Linked DNA regions of Lichenicola cladoniae. The protein of the gene in region 1 binds, or shares a complex with, the protein of each later gene. Links are inferred from orthologs where the notes say so. Each region holds a gene or a part of one and is shown on either strand. Other genes may lie near its edges. The genes, in order: pnp and HN018_RS14980.

Region 1 (5,935 bases):
GAGGCGGACGAGACCCCCGAGATGGCGCTGGTGCGCGAGTTGCGGGAGGAACTGGGCATCGATATCTCCGAGGCCTGCCTGGCGCCGTTCGCCTTTGCCAGCCACGCCTACGAGGATTTCCATCTGCTGATGCCGCTGTATGTGTGCCGTCGCTGGAAGGGCATGCCGGTTGCGCACGAGGGCCAGACCCTGGCCTGGGTGACCTCGGAGGCGCTGGACAGCTACAGCATGCCGGACGCCGACAAGCCGCTGGTGCCGCTGCTGCGCGACTTTCTCTAGCGGAGCGGCACGGGCCGGTTTGCTCCGGCGGGTCCCCTCGTCTAAAGCCTGCCTCCCCCGCGGACGGGCCGCGGACGGGCAGACTTTGAGGCGACTGGACTGATGCGACGCAAGCGCGGACGCGCCCTAGACGGGTGGCTGATCGTCGACAAGCCGGCCGGCATGACCTCGACCGACGTGGTGAACCGCGTCCGGCGCGGCTTCGATGCGCAGAAGGCAGGTCATGGCGGCACGCTGGACCCTCTGGCGACCGGGCTGCTGCCGGTGGCGTTCGGCGCGGCGACCAAGACGGTCCCGTACATCATGGACGGCACCAAGCTGTATCATTTCACGCTGCGGATCGGCGAGGCACGCGATACCGACGATGCCGACGGACAGGTGATCGCCACCTCCGAGGTGCGGCCGACCGACGAGCAGTTCCGTGCGGCGCTGAGTGCGTTCCAGGGCGACATCATGCAGATCCCGCCGATCTTCTCCGCCATCAAGGTGGCCGGCGAGCGGGCCTATGACATGGCGCGCGAGGGTCGCCCGCCGGTGCTGGAGCCGAGGCCGGCCCGCGTCGACCGGTTCGAGCTGATCGAGCGGATCGACGCCGATACGGCGGTATTCGAGGTCCAGTCCGGCAAGGGCGTCTATATGCGTTCGCTCGCCCGCGACCTGTCGGTTGCCTGCGGCACGGTCGGGCATGTGTCGGCATTGCGGCGGTTGCGGGTGGGGCCGTTCCTGGAGAAGGACGCGATTTCCCTGGACAAGATACTGTCGAGCGAGGACAACGCGCCTGCCTCACCGGAGCTGCTGCTGCCGGTTGCGACCGCGCTGGCCGACATCCCGGCGCTGGCCTTGACCTCAAGTGAAGCGGCAAGCCTCTCGCACGGCCAGGCAATCAGCCTGGTCGAGTTGATGGGCCGGATTCCTGACTCTGCAGACCCCGCTGGCGGGGTGGCACGGGCCATGGACGGGGGGCGCGTGATCGGGCTCTGCCGACTCGAAGACGGGTGGCTGCGTCCGGAACGCCTTCTGTAACCCTCGTTCCTGGAGAACCACGATGTCGATTACTGCAGAGCGCCGCACCGCGCTCATCGGCGATTACAAGAACGCCGAAACCGATACCGGATCGCCCGAAGTACAGGTGGCCCTGCTCAGCGAGCGGATCACCAACCTGACCGAGCATCTCAAGATCCACGCGAAGGACTTCCATTCGCGTCGTGGATTGCTGATGCTGGTCGGCCGCCGCCGCCGCCTGCTCGACTACCTGAAGCGCAAGGACCAGTCGCGCTACCTGACACTGATCGGTCGCCTCAGCCTCCGTCGCTAAACCGGGCGAGGTCCGGGGCGACGCTCCGGACCTCCTCGTTCCGCAGAACCACCAAGCCGGCAACGGCGGGACAGTCCACAGCGTTTCAGGCCACATGGGGTCCCCCTCCATGCCGTCCGAGACGCTGCCGCCCGCCTTGTCCGGCCAGACCCCCGAATAAGACAAGGAACAGCTCATGTTCGATTTTTATGCCAAGGAACTGGAATGGGGCGGCCGCACGCTCCGCCTCGAGACCGGCAAGATCGCCCGCCAGGCCGACGGCGCCGTCATGGTCTATTACGGCGACACCATCGTCCTGTGCACCGCGGTCGGCGCCAAGTCGGTGAAGCCGGGCCAGGACTTCTTCCCGCTCACCGTGAACTACCAGGAAAAGGCGTTCGCCGCCGGCAAGATCCCGGGCGGCTTCTTCAAGCGCGAGGGCCGTCCGTCCGAGGCGGAGGTACTGAATTCGCGCCTGATCGACAGGCCGCTGCGCCCGCTGTTCCCGCATAATTTCCGCAACGAGGTCCAGGTCGTGGCGACCGTGCTCAGCCATGACCTCGAGAACGATCCGGCGATCGTCGCCATGATCGGCTGTTCGGCCGCCCTGACCCTGTCCGGCATTCCCTTCTTCGGCCCGATCGCCGGTTGCCGCGTCGGCTATGCCAACGGCCATTACGTGCTGAACCCGACCCTGGCGGAAGCCAAGGAAGGCCAGCTCGACCTGGTGCTCGCCGGCACCACCGAAGGCGTGCTGATGGTCGAGAGCGAGGCGCACGAGCTGTCCGAGGAAGTCATGCTCGGCGCCGTGACGTTCGGCCATGCCGCGTTCCAGCCGGTCATCGAGGCCATCATCGCGCTTGCCGAGCATTCCGCGAAGACGCCCTGGACGCTCGCCGAGCCGACCGAGGCCGAGACCACCCTCAAGGCCCGCATCGACACGCTGGGCCGCGAGAGCATCGCCAGCGCCTACCTGGAGCGCGTCAAGCAGGCCCGCACCGAGAAGGTCGGCGCTGCCAAGAAGGTCGTTCTCGACGCGCTGAAGGCCGAGGGCCTGGATGCCGACAAGGCCAAGCCGCTGCTGAAGGAGCTCGAGGCCGACATCGTCCGCGGCTCCGTGCTCGACACCGGCCTGCGCATCGATGGCCGCGACACCAAGACCGTGCGCCCGATCGTGTCCGAGGTCGGCATCCTGCCGCGCGCGCACGGCTCGGCGCTGTTCACCCGCGGCGAGACCCAGGCGCTGGTCGTCACCACGCTCGGCACCGGCCAGGACGAGCAGATCATCGACGCGCTCGAGGGCGAGTACCGCTCCAACTTCATGCTGCACTACAACTTCCCTCCCTACTCGGTTGGCGAAGCTGGGCGCATGGGGTCCCCGGGTCGTCGCGAGATCGGCCATGGCAAGCTGGCATGGCGTGCCATCCATCCGCTGCTGCCCACCAAGGAAGTGTTCCCGTACACGGTTCGCGTCGTGTCCGAGATCACCGAGAGCAACGGCTCGTCCTCGATGGCGACGGTCTGCGGCACCAGCCTGGCGCTGATGGATGCGGGCGTTCCGCTCGTCCGTCCGGTGGCCGGCATCGCCATGGGCCTGATCAAGGAAGATCGCGGCTTCGCGGTGCTGTCCGACATCCTCGGCGACGAGGATCACCTGGGCGACATGGACTTCAAGGTGGCCGGTTCGGAAGCGGGCATCACCGCCCTGCAGATGGACATCAAGATCACCTCGATCACGCCCGAGATCATGAAGATCGCGCTCGAGCAGGCGCGTGACGGCCGCCTGCACATCCTCGGCGAGATGGCCAAGGCGCTGACCGAGAACCGTACCGGCGTGTCCGCCACGGCCCCGAAGATCACCGTGATCAACGTGCCGAAGGAAAAGATCCGCGACGTCATCGGCACCGGCGGCAAGGTGATCCGCGAGATCGTCGAGTTCTCCGGCGCCAAGATCGACATCGGCGACGACGGCACCATCAAGATCGCCGCCTCGTCCGACGAGCAGGCGCAGAAGGCGATCGACCGCATCCGCGGTATCGTGGCCGAGCCGGAGCTCGGTGCGATCTATGTCGGCAAGGTGGTCAAGACCGCCGATTTCGGTGCGTTCGTGAACTTCCTCGGCGCCCGCGACGGTCTCGTGCACATCTCCGAGCTGGCCCAGGGCCGAGTTGCCAAGACCGCAGACGTGGTCTCGGTCGGCGATGCCGTGAAGGTGAAGGTCATGGGCTTCGACGATCGTGGCAAAGTGAAGCTGTCCATGCGTGTGGTCGACCAGGCAACCGGTGCGGACATCACCGATGCGGTCGGCGGCAAGAGCGGCGGACGTGACGACGAGGGCGGTGGTCGTCCCGAAGGTCGGCGTGAGGACAGGCCGCGTGGCCCGCGTCCGGAACGTCGCACTGACGCGGCGGACTGACGAGCATACCGGTCCGGCTCTTGCGAGTTCGGGCCGGGCCTGCAATCTGAGCAACGACACGGCATCGTCTTGGTGCCGGATCAAGCGTTGAAGGCGACGACGGCTGGCGATGAAGACGATCAATGCGATCCGGATGGGCGGAACCGAGCTCCTCCCACTGGTCGAAGGCGGCAAGGGCGTTTCGGTCTCCACCGGGATCTGTTCCGGTCACTGGGCGGCGTCCGGAGGTGCCGGCACCATCAGCGTCGTCAACGCCGACAGCTACGATTCCGACGGCCGTGTCGTCCCCCAGATCTATACCGGCCGGACGCGTCGCGACCGCCATGAAGAGATGGTGAACTTCGCCATCGCCGGCGGCATCAGCCAGGCCCAGCAGGCGCACGAGCTCGCCGACGGCCAGGGCCGGGTACACGCCAACATCCTGTGGGAGATGGGTGCCGCCGAACGGGTCATCACCGGGGTGCTCGAAGGAGCGCGCGGACTGATCCAGGGCCTCACCTGCGGCGCCGGCATGCCCTATCGCCTGTCCGACATCGCGGCGCGCTACGGCATCCACTACTACCCGATCGTGTCCTCCGCCCGCGCCTTCAGCGCGTTGTGGAAGCGGGCCTATTCCAAGACCGCGGAACTGCTCGGCGCCGTCGTCTACGAGGATCCCTGGCTCGCCGGCGGCCATAACGGCCTGTCGAACAGCGAATCGCCGGACAAGCCGGAAGCGCCGTTCGCCCGCGTGCTCGAATTGCGCCGGCTGATGCGCACCTTCGGCCTCAACGACACCCCGATCATCATGGCGGGCGGCGTCTGGTGGCTCGAGGAGTGGGAGGACTGGATCGACAATCCCGATCTCGGCCCGATCGCGTTCCAGTTCGGAACCCGCCCGCTGCTGACCCGGGAAAGCCCGATCCCGAGCGCCTGGAAGCAGCGGCTGCTGCATCTCCAGGAAGGCGACATCTACCTCAACAAGTTCAGCCCGACCGGTTTCTATTCGTCCGCGGTCAGCAACGACTTCCTGCGGGAGCTGCGTGGCCGCAGCGAGCGCCAGGTGGCGTTCAGTGCCGACCCGGTCGGCGATCACGTGGCGCCTTACTATATCGGTGGCCGCCGGCTGGTCTACCTGACCCAGCCGGATCTGGTCCGAGCCCAGGCCTGGGAGCACGAAGGCTATGTCGAGGCGCTCCGCACACCGGACTCGACCCTGGTTTTCGATACCAAGGCCCAGACGGCGCAGATCACCGCCGACCAGGCGGCCTGCATGGGGTGCCTGTCCGAGTGCCGGTTCTCGAGCTGGAGCCAGAAGGCTCCGAGCTACAGCAACGGGCACAAGGCCGACCCGCGCTCGTTCTGCATCCAGAAGACGCTGCAGAGCATCAGCCACGCCGCCGACGACGACATCGAGGCGACCGAGCAGAACCTGATGTTCAGCGGCCACAATGCCTATCGCTTCGGCACCGACCCATTCTACTCGAACGGCTTCATCCCGACCGTGAAGCAGTTGATGGAGCGGATCCTCACCGGTCGCTGAGGCGACCGGCGAGCACCCGTTCAGGCGGGTGGGAGGCAGGCGTCGCTGAACAGCGCGAATGCCCGCGCACGGTGGCTGATCGCGTTCTTTTCGGCCTCCAGCATCTCGGCGAAGCTGCGGCCATCGCCGTTCGGCATGAACACCGGATCGTAGCCATGCCCACCGGTGCCACGCGGCGGCCAGACGAACTGTCCGTTGATGTGTCCCTCGAACACCGCCTCGCGCCCGTCCGGCATCGCCAGGCACAGCACCGACACGAACCAGGCATGCGGATCGGTGAGCAGGGCGGCACCGCCCTCGTCATGGACCCGCTGCATCGCCACCCCGAAATCCTTAGCCGGCCCGGCCCAGCGCGCGGAATAGATCCCGGGCGCGCCATCGAGGGCGGTGACGCAGAAGCCGGAATCGTCCGCCAGGGCGGGCA
Region 2 (6,731 bases), 1.5 Mb from region 1 along the record:
CACGGCTGCGGTCGTCCGGCAGCCGGGCACGATCGATCCAGCGCTTAAAAAGATGCGGATCCTGCAGTCCGGAGGGGACGCTCGACATGCCATCAGGCGGTTTTAGCCGACACCGCGTTCTTTGCCAGCACAATCCGACACGTTGTCGTGCATGCCAGCCTGTCCGCACCGGCCAGCCACCCGGCAACACCATCTGTTACAGCGTCGGCCCTCCCCGAAAGCGGCCGGGAGCTATAATATGTAATGAGACACCTCCGGAATGCAGGCTGACATCATCATGCGCCCCTTGCCCCTTGCTTCCACGGCCCTCGCAGGCCTGTTCGCCCTGTCCGCTTGCGCGGTGGTCCCACCACCGGGTCCGACCATCCTTGCGCAGCCCGGACAGGGAAAGAGCGCGCAGCAGTTCCAGGCCGAAGACGCACGCTGCCGGCAGGCAGCCGTGCAGGCGAACGGTGGGGTAACGCCATCGCAGGCCGCGACCCAGAGCGGCATCGGCAGTGCGGCACTCGGCACGGTACTCGGTGCGGCAGCCGGCGCATTGCTAGGCGCCGCCGCCGGCGATCCGGCTGCGGGTGCCGCGATCGGCGCGGGTGGCGGGCTCCTGTTCGGCTCCGCCTCGGGCGCCGACAGCGCGCAACGGTCCGGCGCCGCGTTCCAGGGGAACTACGACAACGCCTATGCCCAGTGCACCATCAGTTCCGGGAACATGATCGTTCAGCCGCAGGTGGTCGCGTACCAAGGCCCGGGTGGTTACGGCAGCTACGCGCCGGCCCTGACGCCGCCGCCGCCGCCGCCGCTGCCGCCCCCGGGCGAGGGCTACGGCTGGTAGGCCGGGCTGCGATCAGCCGGAGAGACGGGTAAAGCCTCCCGCCGAGGAGGCGAAATAGCCGTCGATCGCCCGCGCCATGGCGGATGCGACCAGGGTGCGGTGCGATGACTGCCTGAGGGCCGCCTCGTCGAGCCGGTTCGACATGAAGCCCATCTCGACCAGCACGCTGGGAATATCGGCCGCCTTCAGGACAACGAAGCCGGCGTGACGCGACGGGTTGGTGAGCAGCCCGATCCGCGGCCTGAAGGCGGCAACCACGCTTCCCGCCATGTGCGCCGAGCCCGACCGGGTTTCCTGACGCACCAGGCTCGCCAGGATCCGCTGCACCTCGGGCGACGTGCCGTGGAAGCGGGGGCCGGCGAAGCGATCGGCGCTGTTCTCGGTGCGCGCCAGGGCCGCGGTCTGCACGTCGGAGGCTCCGTCCGACAAGGTATAGACGCTGGCACCGCGTACGCCGGGATCATGCAGCGCATCGGCATGCATCGAGACGAACAGGGCTGCCTGCTTGCCTTCGGCGATACCGACGCGGTCCTCGAGCGGGATGAACACATCGGTGCCGCGGGTCAGCGAGACGCGATACCGGCCGGTTGCCAGCAGCTGCCGCTGCAGCTCGGACGCAGCGGCTTCGGCGATGTGCTTCTCGTAGGTTCCGGAAATGCCGATGGCGCCGGGATCCTTGCCGCCATGCCCCGGGTCCAGCATCACCAGCGGCATCGGCTTCTGCGCCCGGCCGACGATCGCCGGCGCCGCCACCGGAGCGTGATGGCCCGACCGGTGCATCGTATGCTCCGCCGCCGCCTGCGCCGCGCGCGGCGATAGCAGGCCCGCCCCGATCAGGCCGGCGCCGGACAAGGTTGCCGACAGCAGGCGCCGGCGATGCCGGTCGGGCTGCGGTTCGGTTGGCGGAACAACCGGCGGAACCGGCAACGAATCACCTCGCATGCGCACGGCCTTTGTTCGTGGTTACAAGCGTCTGCAGGCGACTGCTGACCTTGGCACTCAAGACGATAGCATAGAGGCTCGCGTCATTGCGACGATCATGATCCTGCGCACTACCGGCGCTCCGGAAACACCTTGGCGAAGCGGCTTGCAGCAGCCGAAGTTTGTTGTCATCATCGAAGGGTGTGACGAGCGTGCTCGTTCTCGTGGAAGTTGCGTCTTCGGCGCGCTCCGTTGGAACTGGTTCTCGTCCGGCATTATGCCTTCCGCATGGAACGCGCGCCGATGGTCACCGGGAGCAGGTCTTCCGCGTCCGGCCCGGCAAGCGCCAAGATGCTCCCGCATATGCCGCGTCAGCCGGGACGATGTCATGTCGCAGCCCTGCACGGCCCTGTTAGCCCACAGCGGGTACCGTCCGGCATGCCGTGCGGCCCCCGCACCTCACGCCTAAGGACCGGATGATCGCCGCCATAGCCCCGAATCGGAACCAGGAATCACCAATGGCCCTGCGCCATGCGGTATCCGCGGTGCCGTCGGCCAAGGCGTCGGACGCCCGTCAACTGCCCCCCATTGCCGCGCGCGCGACGCTCCCTCCTGTTTTCCTCGTCGTCCGGAGGCTAGGGCGCAACCGCCCGGCCGGACCCGGCGACTGGAGCGGTGCCCCGGCCCACCGGAGTTCCCTCTCTCATGACCAAGCGCATGCTGATCGACACGACACACGCGGAAGAAACCCGCGTCGTTGTGCTGGACGGTAACAGGCTCGAAGATTACGACGTCGAAACCTCGGCGAAGAAGCAGATCAAGGGCAATATCTACCTCGCCAAGATCGTCCGAATCGAGCCGAGCCTGCAGGCGGCGTTCGTGGAATACGGCGGCAACCGGCACGGCTTCCTCGCCTTCAGCGAGATCCATCCCGACTATTACCAGATCCCGGTTGCGGACCGCGAACGGCTGATCGCCCTCCAGGAGGAGGAAGCCCGCGCCGACGAGGCCCGCGCCGATCGCGAGGACGAGGCCGACGACGACAGCGGCGACGACACGACGGACCACGCCCCGTCCGGCAATCGCAGGTCCAGCGTCGATCCCTTTGCCGATCAGGCCGAGACCTTCGAGCCGTCATCGGACCAGCCCGACGACGAGAGCGAATTCGGCCCCGAGCCGGATGGCACCATCGCGCTCGCAGTGCAGGTCGAGACGGTCTACGCGGATGCCGATACCCACGCCGAGCATGCCGGCGCATCGGAGTCCGGCGCATCGGAGTCCGGCGCATCGGAGTCCGGCAACGCCGAGGACGGCACGAACGACGCACCGGCCCGCGTATCGAACCGCTCCGCGCACGACCGCCAGCCGCGTCCCGAGCAGTCGGACGAGCCCGCCCCGGAAACGGTCGGTGGCGAGAACGGCGGCGACGATGACGGCCGCGCGCAACGCCGCACCGCCCGCTTCCTGCGCCAGTACAAGATCCAGGAGGTCATGCGCCGCCGGCAGATCCTGCTGATCCAGGTCGTCAAGGAGGAGCGCGGCAACAAGGGCGCCGCCCTCACCACCTACGTGTCGCTGGCCGGCCGCTTCTGCGTGCTGATGCCCAATTCGCTGCGTGGCGGTGGCGTGTCCCGCAAGATCACCTCGGCCGCCGACCGCAAGCGCCTGAAGGACATCACCACCGAGCTGGAAATCCCGCGCGGCATGGCGATGATCGTCCGCACCGCCGGCGCCCAGCGACCGAAGCCGGAAATCCGCCGCGACTGCGAATACCTGCTGCGGACCTGGGACGACATCCGTGAGACCACGCTGGAATCCTCGGCGCCCTGCCTCGTCTACGAGGAAGCCAGCCTGATCAAGCGCGCGATCCGCGACGTCTATACCAAGGACATCGAGGAAATCGTCGTCGACGGCGAGCCTGGCTGGAAGGGCGCGCGCGAGTTCATGCGCACCCTGATGCCGGCGAACGCCAACAAGGTTAACCTCTGGCGCGACGAGAGCCAGCCGCTGTTCTCGCACTACCAGGTCGAGCACCATCTCGACGCGATGCTGCAGCCGACCGTGCAGCTTCGCTCGGGCGGCTACCTGGTGATCAACCAGACCGAGGCGCTGGTCGCGATCGACGTCAACTCCGGCCGCTCCACCCGCGAGCGCAGCATCGAGGAGACGGCGCTCCGCACCAACATGGAGGCCGCCGACGAGGTGGCCCGCCAGCTTCGCCTGCGCGACCTGGCCGGCCTCATCGTCATCGACTTCATCGATATGGAGGCGCGACGCAACAATGCCATGGTCGAGCGCCGCCTCAAGGACGCGCTGCGCAACGACCGCGCCCGCATCCAGGTCGGCTCGATCAGCCATTTCGGCCTGATGGAAATGTCGCGCCAGCGGCTGCGCCCGTCGCTTGCCGAAAGCAGCTTCGTGACCTGCGCGCATTGCGGCGGCAGCGGCTTCATGCGCGGCACCGAGAGCTCGGCGCTGCATGTGCTGCGTGCCATCGAGGAGGAAGCGGGCAAGCGGAAATCCGCCGAGATCCGCGTCCGTGTCGCCGCGTCGGTGGCGTTCTACGTGCTCAACCACAAGCGTGCCTGGCTGCAGGAGATCGAGACCCGCCATCATCTGACGGTGCATCTGCTCGCGGACGACAGCCTGATCCCGCCGGCGCTCGAGATCGACAAGATCGGCACCTATGTCGGGCCACAGCTCGCCGCACCGGTCGAGCGTCCGGCTCCGGCGCCGGTCCAGGCAACTCGTATCCCGATCGCGGCGGCACCCCCGCCGGTGATGGCCGAAACCGAGGAAGGCTGGGACGACGAGCCCGTCCAGGCGCAGAAGCCGGTCGTCGCCCGCGTGGCCGACCAGGCCCAGCCGGCCCTGCCGGACGCGGCGGCATCGTCCGAAGGCCCGGTTGCCGCGGACGGCGAGGACGAACACCGTCGCAAGCGCCGCCGCCGCCGCCGCCGTGGTGGCCGTCGCGAGGATGGATCGGTCATGCCCGAAGGCGCGGCACAGCCCGAGCTGGGCGGCAGCGACGAGGACGAGATGCCGGGTGAGACCGCCGATGCGGTCGCACCGACCCTACTTCCTGGGGAAACGCTGGCGTCGCCGTCGGTGTTCGAAGCGAGCGCGGCCGATGTGGCGCCGGTCGATGCCACCCGGGCTGCCGAACCCGGTCAGGACCCCGGACAGCGCGGTCGTCGCCGTCGTGGAGGCGGGCGCAATCGTCCCCGTCCGGACGGCAGCGATGCCGATGCCGGGCCTGCCGACCGTCAGGATGCGCAGGGGCAGGCGCCTCGCCCGTACAACGGTCCGACGCCGGCCGATCCGTTTGCAGGTAGCTACGACATCTTCGAACTGATGGAACGCGACGCTGACGAAGGCGTGGCCCTGGTGCCTAACCCATCGGCATCGGCGGCGTCCTACGCGCCGTCCAGCCCGATCCGTTCGCAGCCAATAGCGGAGACGACACCGGAGCCGACCCCGGCACCGGCACCGGCCGAGCCCGCACAGGAAGCGGCCGTGCCGGTACCGGAGCCGGTGGTGGACGCAATCGGAGAGGTCGAGCCGGTGGTTGCGCCGACATTGGACCTCGGTCCGGACGTCGCCGCGGATGCCAAGGCGCCGGCAACTCCGAAGGTGCGGAAGCCACGTGCCAGCCGGGCAAAAAAGGCTGCACCGGTCGAGGCGGTGACCCCGGATGCAACGGACCCGGCGGTCGAGCTGGCCGCCGAGCCCGAAGCCCCCCAGGTCGCGATCGCGCCGGAACCAGCGCCCGAAACGTCTGTGGCAGCACCGGAACCGGCGCCCGCAGCCGACGCTGTGAGCGTCGCGGATCCGAGCATCGTCCAGGCGAAGATCATCAGCAGCGATGCACCCGCGGCGAAGCCCCGGAGCGGCTGGTGGAAACGCTGACCATCTGACGGTCTTCCGGGCACTTCCGGGTCGCGTCACCGCCTGCGGATCATCGATCCCGCAGGCGGCCAGACCGACACGGAGGCGCCTGGCGGAACGTTTACCCCGGCCTGGTCGCAAGCATCCGGTATCGTGCGGTCGCTACGGGCGCGCCTGCACGATCGTCATCTCGTGCTTGCCAAAGAACGCCGCGATCGCCTCCGCGCCGTAGGCGGGGACCTGTCCGTCGCGCAGCCTGACGGTCTGCGAGGGCCAGGACGGCCCGCCGAACAACTTGCCTGGCGGCGGCACGGCGAACAGCATCGCGTCGCCCGGAGCGCGTGCGGAACTCCAGCTTTCCGACCTCGCCCGCATCTGCCCGGGCACCAGGGCGAGATCGGCCCTGAGTGCCGGCGTCCATGCTGCGAGCAGCAGCAGAAGTACAGCGGCGAGCGTCACCTCGCGCAGGCCCGCCGGCAACCGGCGCCAGAGCAGCGCGGATGACGGCGCCAGCGCGACCAGTGCCAGCAGCATCATGCCGGCCCGCATCGTCTGGTGGCGCTGGCAGCACAGCATGCCGAATTGGTGGAACGACAGCACGACCGAGAGGAAGGCGCCCAGCAGCAACGACACCGCCCAGACGATCCGGCGCCTCATCGCCGGCCCGGTCGATGCGCCCGGCGGCGGCAGGACCAGCAGAATCGCCAGCTTGAGCAGGATCGCGGCGAGCACCGGCAGGCCCGGCACGCCGACCAGCTCATGCGCAAAAACCGGCACCGCCGCGTGGAGGCTGCGCAGCCAGTTGCCGGCCAGCAGGCTGCTGCGGTCGAGCACCTCGACCATCGGCCGCATCCGGCTGACATACACCGATAAGCAGATCAGCACGCCCGCCAGTGCCGGCACCAGCCCCGCTCGTGCAGCAGACAGCCGACTGCGTGCGAACCCGGCCGCTTCAGGCCGACCCGGCAGGCGAGACGGCGCGACGACGACCCAGAGCACGGCGTCCAGGAGCACGGTGACCGCGCCGATCTCGACGCTGAAGGCTGCCAGCAGCAGCATGCCGGTCATCGGGACGGCCGAGGGCGGGCGAACC

Evidence for each region.
Region 2: the proteins of pnp (region 1) and HN018_RS14980 are in contact, whole or in part, in a cryo-EM structure (PDB 9QH0), measured with the Escherichia coli proteins. The link is inferred for Lichenicola cladoniae from one-to-one orthologs.

Annotation. Positions count from the first base shown.
Region 1 is NZ_CP053708.1:1,759,311-1,765,245, reverse strand. The notes cover bases 1,467-4,379. They hold pnp (polyribonucleotide nucleotidyltransferase), read left to right. Parts: upstream 1,467-1,769; coding sequence 1,770-3,989; downstream 3,990-4,379. Other genes in these bases: HN018_RS08100 (NAD(P)H-dependent flavin oxidoreductase), read left to right, coding at 4,099-4,379; rpsO (30S ribosomal protein S15), read left to right, coding at 1,467-1,594. Outside these bases: 8-oxo-dGTP diphosphatase MutT, read left to right, coding at 1-279; tRNA pseudouridine(55) synthase TruB, read left to right, coding at 382-1,302; more of rpsO, read left to right, coding at 1,325-1,466; more of HN018_RS08100, read left to right, coding at 4,380-5,511; rdgB (RdgB/HAM1 family non-canonical purine NTP pyrophosphatase), read right to left, coding at 5,532-5,935. UniProt on the Escherichia coli protein: Involved in mRNA degradation. Catalyzes the phosphorolysis of single-stranded polyribonucleotides processively in the 3'- to 5'-direction. Also involved, along with RNase II, in tRNA processing.
Region 2 is NZ_CP053708.1:3,295,536-3,302,266, forward strand. What follows is about bases 2,151-5,859. They hold HN018_RS14980 (Rne/Rng family ribonuclease), read left to right. Parts: upstream 2,151-2,455; coding sequence 2,456-5,659; downstream 5,660-5,859. Other genes in these bases: HN018_RS14985 (hypothetical protein), read right to left, coding at 5,801-5,859. Also shown: HN018_RS14970 (glycine zipper family protein), read left to right, coding at 278-829; HN018_RS14975 (N-acetylmuramoyl-L-alanine amidase family protein), read right to left, coding at 842-1,771; more of HN018_RS14985, read right to left, coding at 5,860-6,731. UniProt on the Escherichia coli protein: Endoribonuclease that plays a central role in RNA processing and decay. Required for the maturation of 5S and 16S rRNAs and the majority of tRNAs. Also involved in the degradation of most mRNAs.